Regions from separate parts of the Bradyrhizobium sp. HKCCYLRH3059 genome, predicted to be linked through region 1. Evidence: riboswitches for the same ligand, from Rfam matches in the RefSeq annotation. Region 1 holds a riboswitch; the other holds the start of a gene.
What was found. A riboswitch is a leader RNA that binds a small molecule or an ion and turns the genes downstream of it on or off. The one in region 1 is predicted to bind cobalamin.

Region 1 (5,574 bases):
GCCCTGGATCAAGAAGGGCGCGCTGGTCGACAAGAGCAAGAACTGAGGTCTTGCGGCGAAACCGAGAAATGAAAACGGCGGGCAGAGGCCCGCCGTTTCTGTTTGGGGTCGTTGAAGGCCCGCCGGCGCGTTCAGGACGCCGCGCGGCGCGACGCCACCGGCGTCAGCAGGCGGACGATCTCGCTGACGGCGACGAGGCCGACGAGCCAGGCGGCGCTGGTCAGGCCGAGGCGGGCGACGATCGGGAGCGCGAAGCTCGCGGCGCCGCCGAGTGCCGGCGTGGCGGCCAGCAGCACCAGCTCATAGGCGGCGTAGGCACTGAGGAGCGCGACGGCAAGCGCAACCGTCGCTGGTGCTGTGCGCAAGGTCGCCAGGGCCATGCGGGCCACAACGGTGGCACTGAGCGCCGCGACGCCGATCATGGCGCCCCAGGCCAGGGTGTTGGCATCGACCGGATAGTGCAGGGCGCCGAAGCCGATGCCCTGGTTGACCAGCCAGGCGCCGAGCATCACCGGCAGCGCCGCGCGCAGCGGCAGCATGGCGGCGGCGATCACGGCGAAGGCCGCAAACGGCGTCGCGCAGGCGAACACGAAGCTCGCCAGCGCGCAGGCCCCTGTCAGCAGCGCGAAGCAGAACGCAGCGGCATGCCGTTGCGGAACGGGCGCGAGGCGAGCCTCGGTACCAGACCGGGCGAGGACGTCGAGAGTCATGGAACATCTCCTTCTGTTGCGATTGTAGTCCATTTCGGCAGCTTCTGTCAGCCGCCGGGAGGTTGGTCGGCGGCGTCACTGCACGCCGAAGCTCGCCACCCGGATGCCGCCGAACACGCCGAAGCCCGGCGCGAGGAATCCGGTCGGGTTCTGGTAGTGATGGTTGAAGAGGTTGTCGATCCGGCCGAACAGCTTGACCTGATCGGACAGCGCGTAGTCGCTGCGCAGGTTGACGACCGTATAGCCGGGCGCGACGAGGCCGGTGGTCATGCCGTCGCGGCTGACGTCGAGCCAGTCGCCGATGTGCAGCAGCGTCGCTGACAGCGTCAGCGCATCGATCGGCGCCCATGTCGCGGTGGCGCTCCATTTCTCCTTCGGCCGCCGCAACAGCTGCAGGCCGGTGGCCGCATCGACCGCGCGGGTGAACGTGTAGTCCGCACGCAGCGAGATCCGGTCGGTGAGATCAGCGGTCACGAAGCTCTCGGTGCCTTCGGTGGTCGCGAGGCCGACATTGGCGTAGGAGGTGAAGGTCGCGTTGAAATTGATCAAGTCGGTGATGCTGTTGTGGAAGTAGGTCGCGCCGAAGCGGAGACGATCGTCGAACAGCGGCTGCTCGAAGCCGGCGTCGTAGCCGGTGCTCTGCTCCGGCCGGAGGTTGGGATTGGCGAAGAAGTTGAACGCCGGAAAATCCTGGTGCAACTGGCTCAGGGTCGGTGCCTTGAAGCCGGTGCCGTAGCTCGCCTTCAGCTTGGTCTCGGTCACCGGCAGGATCACCGCCGGCGCGATCCGGTAGGTGCCATGGCCGCCGAACTGGTCGTTGACGTCGTTGCGCAGGCTCGCCACCGCGAACCAGCGCTTCGCGAACTCGGTCTGCAGCTCGACGAAGCCGGCCTTGTTGCCATTCTCGGCTGAGAGGTCGGCGGTCTTCAGCCGCTCGGTCTGCTGCTCCGCGCCGACGACGAGATTGTTATGCGGCGCGAGCTCGGTCACCGCGTGCCAGTCATACTTGATGCGCTCGCCGGTCGCGACCGCTGCCACCGGATTGCCAGCCGTCAGGTCGGACGACCGGTCGTTCACATAGTTGACGCCGAAGTAGTTCCGGATGCGGCCGCCGAGCAGCGACCACACGGCTTCCTGGCGTGTCGCAAGCTGGTGGACGGCGTGGTTGCTCTGGGCCGCGTCGGGAAAGCTCGGAAAGCCGCTGTCGCCGGTGAACAGCAGCGTCGCGTCGGTGTATCGAACCACCGAGTTCAGCGTCCAGGCCTCGTTGAGGTCGACGCCCAGCTTGGCCGAGGCGGTGACGTTGTCGTAGGCATTGCCGATGGCCTTCTGCCCCGCAGGCAGCAGCTGCCACGGGGTCACCGGAACGTCGCCGGCGTGCAGATGCGCGACATTGATCGCGTAGTTGACATTGTTTTGTGAGCCGCTGACGCCGGCTGACTGGTTGAAGGTCTTGAACGAGCCGCTCTCGACCGAGGCGGTCGCGCGCGCCGGGCCCTCGCCCTTGCGCGTGATCACCGAGATCACCCCGCCGATCGCATCCGAGCCGTAGAGCCCGCTCTGCGGCCCGCGCAGCACCTCGAACTGCTGGATGTCGGCGGCGAGCAGATGCGCGAAATCGAACGCGCCATTGCCGTTGGTGACATCGCCGACGTCGATGCCGTCGATGAAGAGCTTGGTGTGATTGGCGTTGGTGCCGCGCATGAAGACGTTGGTCTGGCCGCCCGGGCCGCCGGCCTGCACCACGTTCAATCCGGGGATCGTGCTCAGGATGTCCGGCACGGTGCGGGCCTGCTGCGCGGCGATGTCCGTGTCGGTCACCACGGTGATCGCATTCGCGACGTGGGCCACTGGCGTGACGACGCCGGTCGGGCTGACGGCGACGGGGATTCCGGCTGGCGCGGCCGGCTTTGCCGCCGGCACCTGCTGACGCGGGGCGTTGCCGGTTCTGCGGGGGATGGCTGGTTTTTGAGCGATCGGCTCGCGCGGCGGGTCGACCTCAACCGGGGGCAGAAGGTCGGGGGAGGCGGATTGCTGCGCTGCTGTGGGCGAGGGGCCGAGCAGGGCGAATGACGAGAGGACGCAGAACGACGACAGAAGGGCGCGACTGCGCCTGGCATGGGGAACGGGGGACACGAGGAACCTCGGCATGACGTCAGTGGCACGTCACCGCGAACGAGGTCTCATGCAGCCCTTTGCAGGCCGGCCTGAAAACGATGCCAATAACGCCCCGACCGGCATCCTCGCGTGTGACCACGGCTGACGGCAGGTCTCCTGGCTCGCGGGTCGTCACCTCCACGTCGCCTTCCCGGGACCGAGATTTCCCAGTGGCCTTTGACGCGAGATTCGCCGCTTACAGTTGCGGGGGCAGCTGCGGCCTTCGGTCACGTCCCTTGCGAGACGCATCCGGCACCGCATTCCCTTTTGAGCCCCGGTCGAGGGGCACCGTCGCGATCACCGTAGGAGTGCGGACGCACCAAAGTCAATCCGGCGCCCGGCGATCTCCTGGCGATAACGCTGGCCGGTCGGCTCGGTGATGCCCGGCCGCCTGCGACAACCATAGCTGTCGTCCGTGCGAACGCAGGGACCCATAGCCACCGGCGGTCGTGTGGCGAAGGACGACGATCAAGACATTTTCCGCCAATTCACATCACGCGGTATGGGTCCCTGCGTTCGCAGGGACGACAGCGGAGTGCGAGTCGTTGCTGATGAGGATTGCGCCTTGTGAGCACCCGCTCACTTCTCGACCTTGTTGTGCACCATCCAGAATCGCAGCGTGCGCTGGGCGGTGTCGAGCGACAGGCGGCCGTAGTCGCGTTCCGCGAGCTTGAGCGTGTCGCTGTCGATGGCGTGCTTGATCGGCCGGTGGGTCAGGATTTTCGCCACCACCGACCAGGCCAGCCCGGCGGCACGGCAAGGGATCAGCACGATGTCGGTGCGCGGGCCTTCGAGCACCTTGGCCATCATCTCGGTCGGGACGTTGTTGAGCAGGCCGAGTGCGGCGGAAACCTCGCCGAAGCGGCGGGTTTCGGCGAAGAAGGCGATGGCGGCATCGTTGAGCTCGTTCAGCCCCTTCATGCGCTTGACGGCCTCTTCGGCCAGCGTGAAGTCGCGCCCGACCAGGCCGCCGTCGCTGCGCGCAACGTCGGCGATCGCCTTGAGGATCTTCTTGATCTCCTGTTGCAACGCCGGCGGCGCCGAGGCCATCAGCCTGGCGCGCACGGCTTCGGTCGCGCGGCGCAGGAGGTCGCGCAGGTGCTTGGTGGGCAGGTCGACGCGCAGCCCGATGATCTCGGACAATTCGTCGTCGTCCTCGGCATGCGCCATCATCCCGGAATAGCCGGACTCGGAGAAGCGCGCGGTCTGGTTGTTGGCGAGCTTGCGGATCACCCGGCGCTCGCCGCGGTCGACGATGATGTCGGTCACCGCCTCGGTCAGATGCGGACGGCTGGAGATCGCCATCAGGTGATCCTGGCCCTTGGTCGCCGCGACCTCCACCAGCGTATGCTCGGTGAGCCGGCTCGAGTGCATCAGCACGTTCTCGGCCACCGAGATCTCGTCGTCGCGGGCGAGCTGCTGGATCAATTCGACGGGCGCGTAGTCGACCGGCGCGAGATGCTTGCTGAGCTCGGCTCGCGCGCGGGTCTCGACCCGCGAGACCAGCATGCACAGCACGTTGTCGAATACCTTGATCTGATCCTCGCTGAGGCGTTCGCCGTCATGCAGGAACAGGTTGGTGACTTGGCGCAGCGTGTTGACGCGCTTCGCCGAGGTGCCGCTGCGGACGGCCTCTTCGAGTTCGGTGATGATGGAGTCTTCTGAAGGCGGAAGCTGTTCTGGCTGTGACACGATCGCGCTCGTTTGTCCGGATTGCCGGAGCGACAGCAACGCGATTGTGATCCGCTGCAAGGCTTTCGGCCGGAGCAGTTTTCGGCACGGGCGATAACAATGCGTTAGGGGCCGAAGGCGTAGTACTCCGGAGAAACACGGATACGGAAAATTAAGACGATACATATAGGGGGGATGACGGGCTGGAGCCCGGTCTTCCGGAGATTCGCCGGACAGGCGATGGAATGAGGTGCGAACACCTCCCCGCAGACGCGGCGACGACAGGCCAGCGAAGCGGAAAGGTTAATGATCTCATAAGGTCACAAACCTTCCTTCATCCAACTTGCTCGCTGCCCTCGATCTCACGTCAGCTGTCATCCTCCCAAGCCTTGAAACTTAAATCCCATTCTTGCCGCGGCCATTTTGCCGACGCGCCGTGCGATGCGTGGCGTCACCCGATGTTCCGGGGCAGGTTCGGCGGGGCGATGACCTCGCGCGAAAAATCAGCGCCAGCATCCTGCCGCATCTCGTGCGATAATCGCCGCGCAAATCGTTGAGGTCACCATGAAATCCGTCGTCATCACCGGCGCATCCACCGGCATCGGGTTCGCCTGTTCGAAGCTCCTGCTCGCGCGCGGCTTTCGCGTGTTCGGCAGCGTTCGCAAGCAGGCCGACGCAGACCGTCTGCGCGGCGAGCTCGGCGCCAACTTCATGCCGCTGCTGTTCGACGTGACCGACGAGGCGGCGGTGAAGGCGGCCGCCGGCGAGGTGCGAGCGGCGCTCAAGGGCGAGACGCTCGCCGGTCTCGTCAACAATGCCGGCATCGCCGTCGCCGGTCCCGTGACGGAGCTGCCGATCGCGCAGTTCCGCCATCAGATGGAGGTCAACGTCATCGGCCCGGTCATCGCGACCCAGGCGTTCGCGCCGCTGCTCGGGGCCGATCCAGCCATGACGGGAGAGCGCGGCCGGATCGTGATGATCAGCTCAGTCGCGGGCCGCAACGGCAACCCGCTGATGGCGCCCTATTCGACCTCCA
Region 2 (5,574 bases), on a different contig from region 1:
GTAAGCAATGCGGTCCTGTTGAGGCACATAGCGCATCGCGCTGAACTGCAGACGCTCATCCGCCGGCGCCTCGCCCTTGAACGCAATCGGGCGCGCCAACAGCCGGCCGTCGAGCTCCGGTAGCACGACATTCATCGCAAGGTCCGTCGGCGACAGTCCGCGCACCGACGAGGCCCAGGCCTCTTCCGTGCTCTGCGCCTGGATGATTTGCAGAACTGGTGCATCGGCCACGTCGAGCACCGTGGTGCCGTCGTCGCGCAGCGCCGAGAACGCGGTGGCGTTCAAAATGATCGCAGGACGCCGGCGCTGGACGAGTCGCGCCAGTGCATCCCCAATATTGGGATCCTTCAGGCTGGTCACCGCGACCGCGACTGCCGCCAGCCCTTTGGCTTCGATCGCCCGCATCAGCTCAGCAATCCCGGCCGTATCGGCAGCGAGCAGGCTCGCACGGTAGAACACGATCAGCGCGCTCGGCCGCGCATCATCATGGCTGCAGAGATCATCGATGCCGACGGCTCCGCGATCGGGCATGAAGCCGACGATCGAACCGATCGCGATCGGTTCGGCAAACTGCGCGTCGCGCCCGAGCAGCGTCGCGAGATAGCGCAGGGCCTCGCGCGCATTGCCGACCCCGCCCTCGTGCAGATAACCGTAGAGACGCGAGGTCGCGTCCTGCGGCAAGGTCGAGAGCTCAGCAAGCCTGTCGTCGGCGCGATCGTCACCCGGCAGTGCCGCGAACAGGATGTGGCGGCTGCGGCAGACCGATGCGATGCGCTCCAGCCCGTAGCGCCAATAGTCGAGCCCGCCGAGACAGCGCACGACGACGGCGCGCGCGCCCAGCACGACGCGGTCGACATAGAGATCGACCGACATCGGATGCTTCAGCCGTTTCAAGCTGGCGAGGCGCAGGCTCGGCAGGTCATCCGACGACACGGTCCAGGCTTCGGCCAGCGCCGACAGGTCGGTGTCCGAGAACGACAGCACGACGATCTCGGCCGGCGACTGTGCAAGATCCACGGCCTGTTCGAGGTCGTCGAGATCCGCGCCCGTTGTCGCCAGCAGGTGCATCGGTGACGCCTATCCTGTGATCAGGCTCTGGATGGCGGCGGCATCGAGGCCGCGCTCGCCGATGATCACCAGCCGCCCCTGCCGCGATTCGCCCGAGCGCCACGGGCGCTCGAACTGATGCTGGATGCGGCTGCCGACGGCCTGCACCAGGAGGCGCAGCGGCTTGCCGGCGACTTCCACGAACCCTTTCACCCGCAACACATCATGTGCGTCGACGGCGGCCGCGATGCGGTCGACGAGCGCATCGGGCGAAGCCTGCGCCGGAACGTCGAGCACGAAACTCTCGAAATCGTCGTGATCGTGCTCGGCCTCGTTGTCGTGATGCGACGGCCGGGCCGCGAGATCGTCCTCCGCGGCGGCACCGAGTCCGAGCAGCACCGAAGCCGACAGCCTGCCGTGCTCCGTCGCGATCACCTTGACGGCACGCTGCACCTTCGCCGCGATCTCGGCGGCGACATCCTTGCGCTGCTCCTCGCTCATCAGGTCGCTCTTGTTCATCACGACGAGATCGGCGCACAACAGCTGGTCCTCGTAGACCTCCTCCAGCGGATTGTCGTGATCGAGCGACGCATCGGTGGCGCGCTGCGCGGCGAGCGCTTCGGGATCATCGGCGAAGCGTCCCGCGACCACCGCCGGACCATCGACGACCGCAACGACGCCGTCGACGGTGACGCGCGTCGCGATCTCGGGCCAGTTGAAGGCCTGCACCAGCGGCTTCGGCAGCGCCAGCCCCGAGGTCTCGATCACGATATGCTCAGGCGGCTCCTTCTGATCCAGCAGGCTCCTGAGCGCGGGGACGAAATCATCGGCAACGGTGCAGCACAGGCAGCCGTTCGACAGCTCGACGATGCGATCCTCCGGACAATCCGGCACGCCGCACCCCTTCAGGATGTCGCCGTCGATGCCGACATCGCCGAACTCGTTGACGATGATGGCGAGCCGGCGACCGTTCGCGGTCTCGATCAGGTTGCGCACCAGCGTGGTCTTGCCGGCGCCGAGGAAACCGGTGACGATGGTGCAAGGCGTCTTGGCGAACGACTTCGTCATGGCGATGCGATCTCTCGTTTTCAGCGTGGCGCTGACAGCGCAGGCACGCGGGCGACGGTGTTCTTGCGAATGTATTCGGGACGCTCGCGCCAGGCCGGCAGACCGGCGTCATGGCGCTGATGCAGTTGCGCAAATGTCAGCACATCCCGCGCATGCAGATCCGGATCGAGCGCGCCGAGCACATAGGTCCATTTGCCCGGCGCCGTCACCGCAACCGTGCACGCACGATTGCAGTTCGACAGACACTCGACACCGACAACGGTGACACCGGCGCGCTGCGCGGTCGGCAACGTCTCGATCGCGGCGAGCAAACGGGCTCCGGCCCGCGGCTGATCAGGCGGCGTAGGTTCCGTCCCCTGCGAACGGCAAGTGACGCAGACGAACAGCGTCGTCTCACCAGTCTCGGATGCGGTCATCAATCAGCCGATCACGCCGGCCGCCGTCGCCGCGGCGACCCCACCCACCAGCACGATGGCAGCGCCCGCGAGCCGCAGCGCCAGCGGCGCAGCCGTCTTGGCCTTTGCCGACAGCAGCCTGGTGCCGAGGAACGCGCCGGCGGCGATGATGGTCTGGATCACGAGCAGACCGACGAGATAGGCCCCGAGCGGGGTATTCTCGGCCCCGACGATCGATTCGCCCAGCGCATATCCATGGACGAGACCGGTCACGGCGAACAGGCCGGCGACGGGCAGCACACCGAAACGGCCACGCATCACCACCACCAGCCCAACCACGACGGTGGTCAGGCCGACCAGCAGCTCGGCAGCCGGGATGTTGGCCTTGGCCACATGAAGGCCGACGCCCGCGATCATCGCGGTGGTGAAGGCGAGCACCGGCGCGAAGCCGCGGCCCAGAAGCGCTGCAACGATGCCCGCGCCCACGATCGCCGCCAGATGGTCGATTCCGATGACAGGATGGCCGAGGCCGGACAGCATCCCCTGCGCAAACGTCTGCGGCAGCTTGCCCCCCATCATGTGATGCGCGAAGGCGGGATCGGTGGCGAGCAGCACCAGGCTCGCGGCTGCAAAGGTCGTGGTACGGGTCAACTTCATGGCCGTCTCCGTCGCTTGCCGGCTCCCCAGAGGACCGGACGATGCGCTGCATCCGACGGCATCCCACCCATCCCGGCGGGATCAGAACCAGCATCGCGACTCCCCGCGCGACGGGTCGGCCAACAGCAATCTCGACGGCAGGTCTCCTGGCTTTCGGGTCGCTGCATGGGGCCACCTTCCCGGTTTCCCAGTGGTGTCTTGGCCTCACACTCGCCGATTACAGTTGCGGGGGCAGCCACGGCCTTGGGTCAAGAACCCGCACCGTGTTCCCTAAATCTCTCCTTTCGGAGAACCGTCATCTGTTAGATACGGGTCGCACCAAAGCCCGTCAATCGGAATCGTCCCCATGGTCCCCGCCCCGCCGCATCCCGCCCTGCCGCGCCTGACGCTGGTGCTCGGCGGTGCGCGCTCGGGCAAGAGCCGCCATGCCGAGGCCCTCGTCACCGCCCTTCCCGCGCCTTGGACCTATGTTGCGACCGCGCAGGCCTTCGACGCCGAAATGACCGACCGGATCGCCCAGCACAAGGCGCGCCGCGCCAAGGGATGGCAGACGCTGGAGACGGCGCATGATCTCGCGGGCCTCGTCCGGGCAAGCGGAGAATCGGGCGTACCGATGCTGATCGATTGCCTGACGCTCTGGCTCAGCAACGTGATGCTCGCCGACATGAACGTGCCGGCCAGATGTGCCGAGCTGATCGACGCGCTCAGGAACGCGCATGGCCCGATCGTGGCCGTGTCCAACGAAGTCGGATTGGGCATCGTGCCGGACAACGCGCTCGCGCGCGCCTTTCGCGATGCCCAGGGGCGACTGAACCAGGACATCGCGGCCTTAGCGGATCGCGTGATCCTGATGGCGGCGGGACTGCCGCTGACGTTGAAGTGACCAGGAGAAAATGCCGATGACCGGAAGCGCCGACGATTCACGCCACAAGGCGAAGATGGAGAACCGCAAGGCGGTGCAGGATGCCGAGGTCGCCTCCAAGACCGTGGAGAAGGGCCTGCTGATCGTTCACACCGGCAAGGGCAAGGGCAAATCGACGGCGGCGTGGGGCCTGATGCTGCGCGCACTCGGCCGCGGCTTTCGCATCGGCGTCGTGCAGTTCGGCAAAGGTGCGTGGGAAACAGGCGAGCGCAAGGCGATCGAGAAGTTCGGCGATCAGGTGTCGTGGCACACGCTCGGGGAAGGCTTTACGTGGGAGACGCAGGATCGTGCGCGCGACGTCGCCGCGGCCGAGCGCGCCTGGGCGAAGGCTAAGGAGCTGATGGCGGATCCGTCGATCCGGCTGCTCGTCCTCGATGAGCTCAACATCGCGCTGCGCTACGATCACCTTGATATCGCAGACGTCGTCGCCACGCTCGCAGGGCGCCGTCCCGATCTGCACGTCGTCGTCACCGGCCGCAACGCCAAGCCGGAGCTAATCGAGGCCGCCGATCTCGTCACCGAGATGAACCTCGTGAAGCATCATTTCGCGGCCGGCGTGAGGGCGCAGGAAGGCATCGAGTACTGAGTTCATGAGCGCGCGGGCCATCATGTTCCAGGGCACCGGCTCCGACGTCGGCAAATCGCTGATCGTCGCGGGGCTCGCGCGCGCGCTGACATTGCGCGGCCTCAAGGTGGCGCCGTTCAAGCCGCAGAACATGTCGAACAACGCCGCCGTCACCGCTGATGGCGGCGAGATCGGCCGTGCCCAGGCGCTGCAGGCGCGCGCGGCGCGGCGGCCGATGACGGTGCACATGAACCCGGTGCTGCTGAAGCCACAAAGCGAGATCGGGTCGCAGGTCGTGGTGCAGGGCCGCGTCATCGGCACCGCCAAGGCGTCGGCCTATCAGGCGATGAAGCCGCAACTGATGGCGGCCGTGCTCGACAGCTTCCATCAGCTCGCGGCGGATGCCGACATCGTGCTGGTCGAAGGCGCAGGCTCCGCCTCCGAGATCAACCTGCGCGGCGGCGACATCGCCAACATGGGCTTTGCGCAGGCGACGCAGATTCCGGTGGTGCTGATCGGCGATATCGATCGGGGCGGCGTGATTGCGAGCCTGGTCGGCACCAAGACGGTGATCCCGCCGGACGATGCCGCGCGCGTGGCGGGTTTCCTCGTCAACAAGTTTCGCGGCGACCCCGCATTGTTTGCGTCGGGCATGAACGAGATCGCGCAGCGGACGGGGTGGACATCGCTCGGGCTCATTCCACATTTTCCGGATGCGCGCCGCCTGCCGGCGGAGGACGCGCTTGGCCTGGCTGAACGCGGATCATCGGGAGGACAGCGACCGAAGGTCGTCATCCTCGCCTATCCGCGCATCTCCAATTTCGACGAGTTCGATCCGTTGCGGCTGGAAGATGGAATCGATCTGCAGTTCTTGCGGCCTGGCACGCCGATCCCCGGCGACGCATCGATGGTGATCCTGC

Region 2: it holds a riboswitch for cobalamin, as region 1 does, so the genes downstream of both, ACQR13_RS31270 (HupE/UreJ family protein) here and ACQR13_RS24045 (TonB-dependent receptor plug domain-containing protein) in region 1, are expected to answer to the same signal.

Annotation. Positions count from the first base shown of each region.
Region 1 is NZ_JBNPUF010000007.1:506,607-512,180, reverse strand. Features, by position in the region: gene ilvC (ketol-acid reductoisomerase) at 1-46, shown strand, start outside; gene ACQR13_RS24050 (hypothetical protein) at 132-710, opposite strand; gene ACQR13_RS24045 (TonB-dependent receptor plug domain-containing protein) at 786-2,531, opposite strand; cobalamin riboswitch at 2,958-3,175, opposite strand; gene ACQR13_RS24040 (DUF2336 domain-containing protein) at 3,447-4,559, opposite strand; gene ACQR13_RS24035 (SDR family oxidoreductase) at 5,103-5,574, shown strand, end outside.
Region 2 is NZ_JBNPUF010000015.1:38,159-43,732, forward strand. Features, by position in the region: gene cobN (cobaltochelatase subunit CobN) at 1-1,068, opposite strand, end outside; gene cobW (cobalamin biosynthesis protein CobW) at 1,078-2,115, opposite strand; gene ACQR13_RS31265 (DUF1636 domain-containing protein) at 2,136-2,531, opposite strand; gene ACQR13_RS31270 (HupE/UreJ family protein) at 2,535-3,167, opposite strand; cobalamin riboswitch at 3,287-3,479, opposite strand; gene cobU (bifunctional adenosylcobinamide kinase/adenosylcobinamide-phosphate guanylyltransferase) at 3,514-4,050, shown strand; gene cobO (cob(I)yrinic acid a,c-diamide adenosyltransferase) at 4,067-4,675, shown strand; gene ACQR13_RS31285 (cobyric acid synthase) at 4,680-5,574, shown strand, end outside.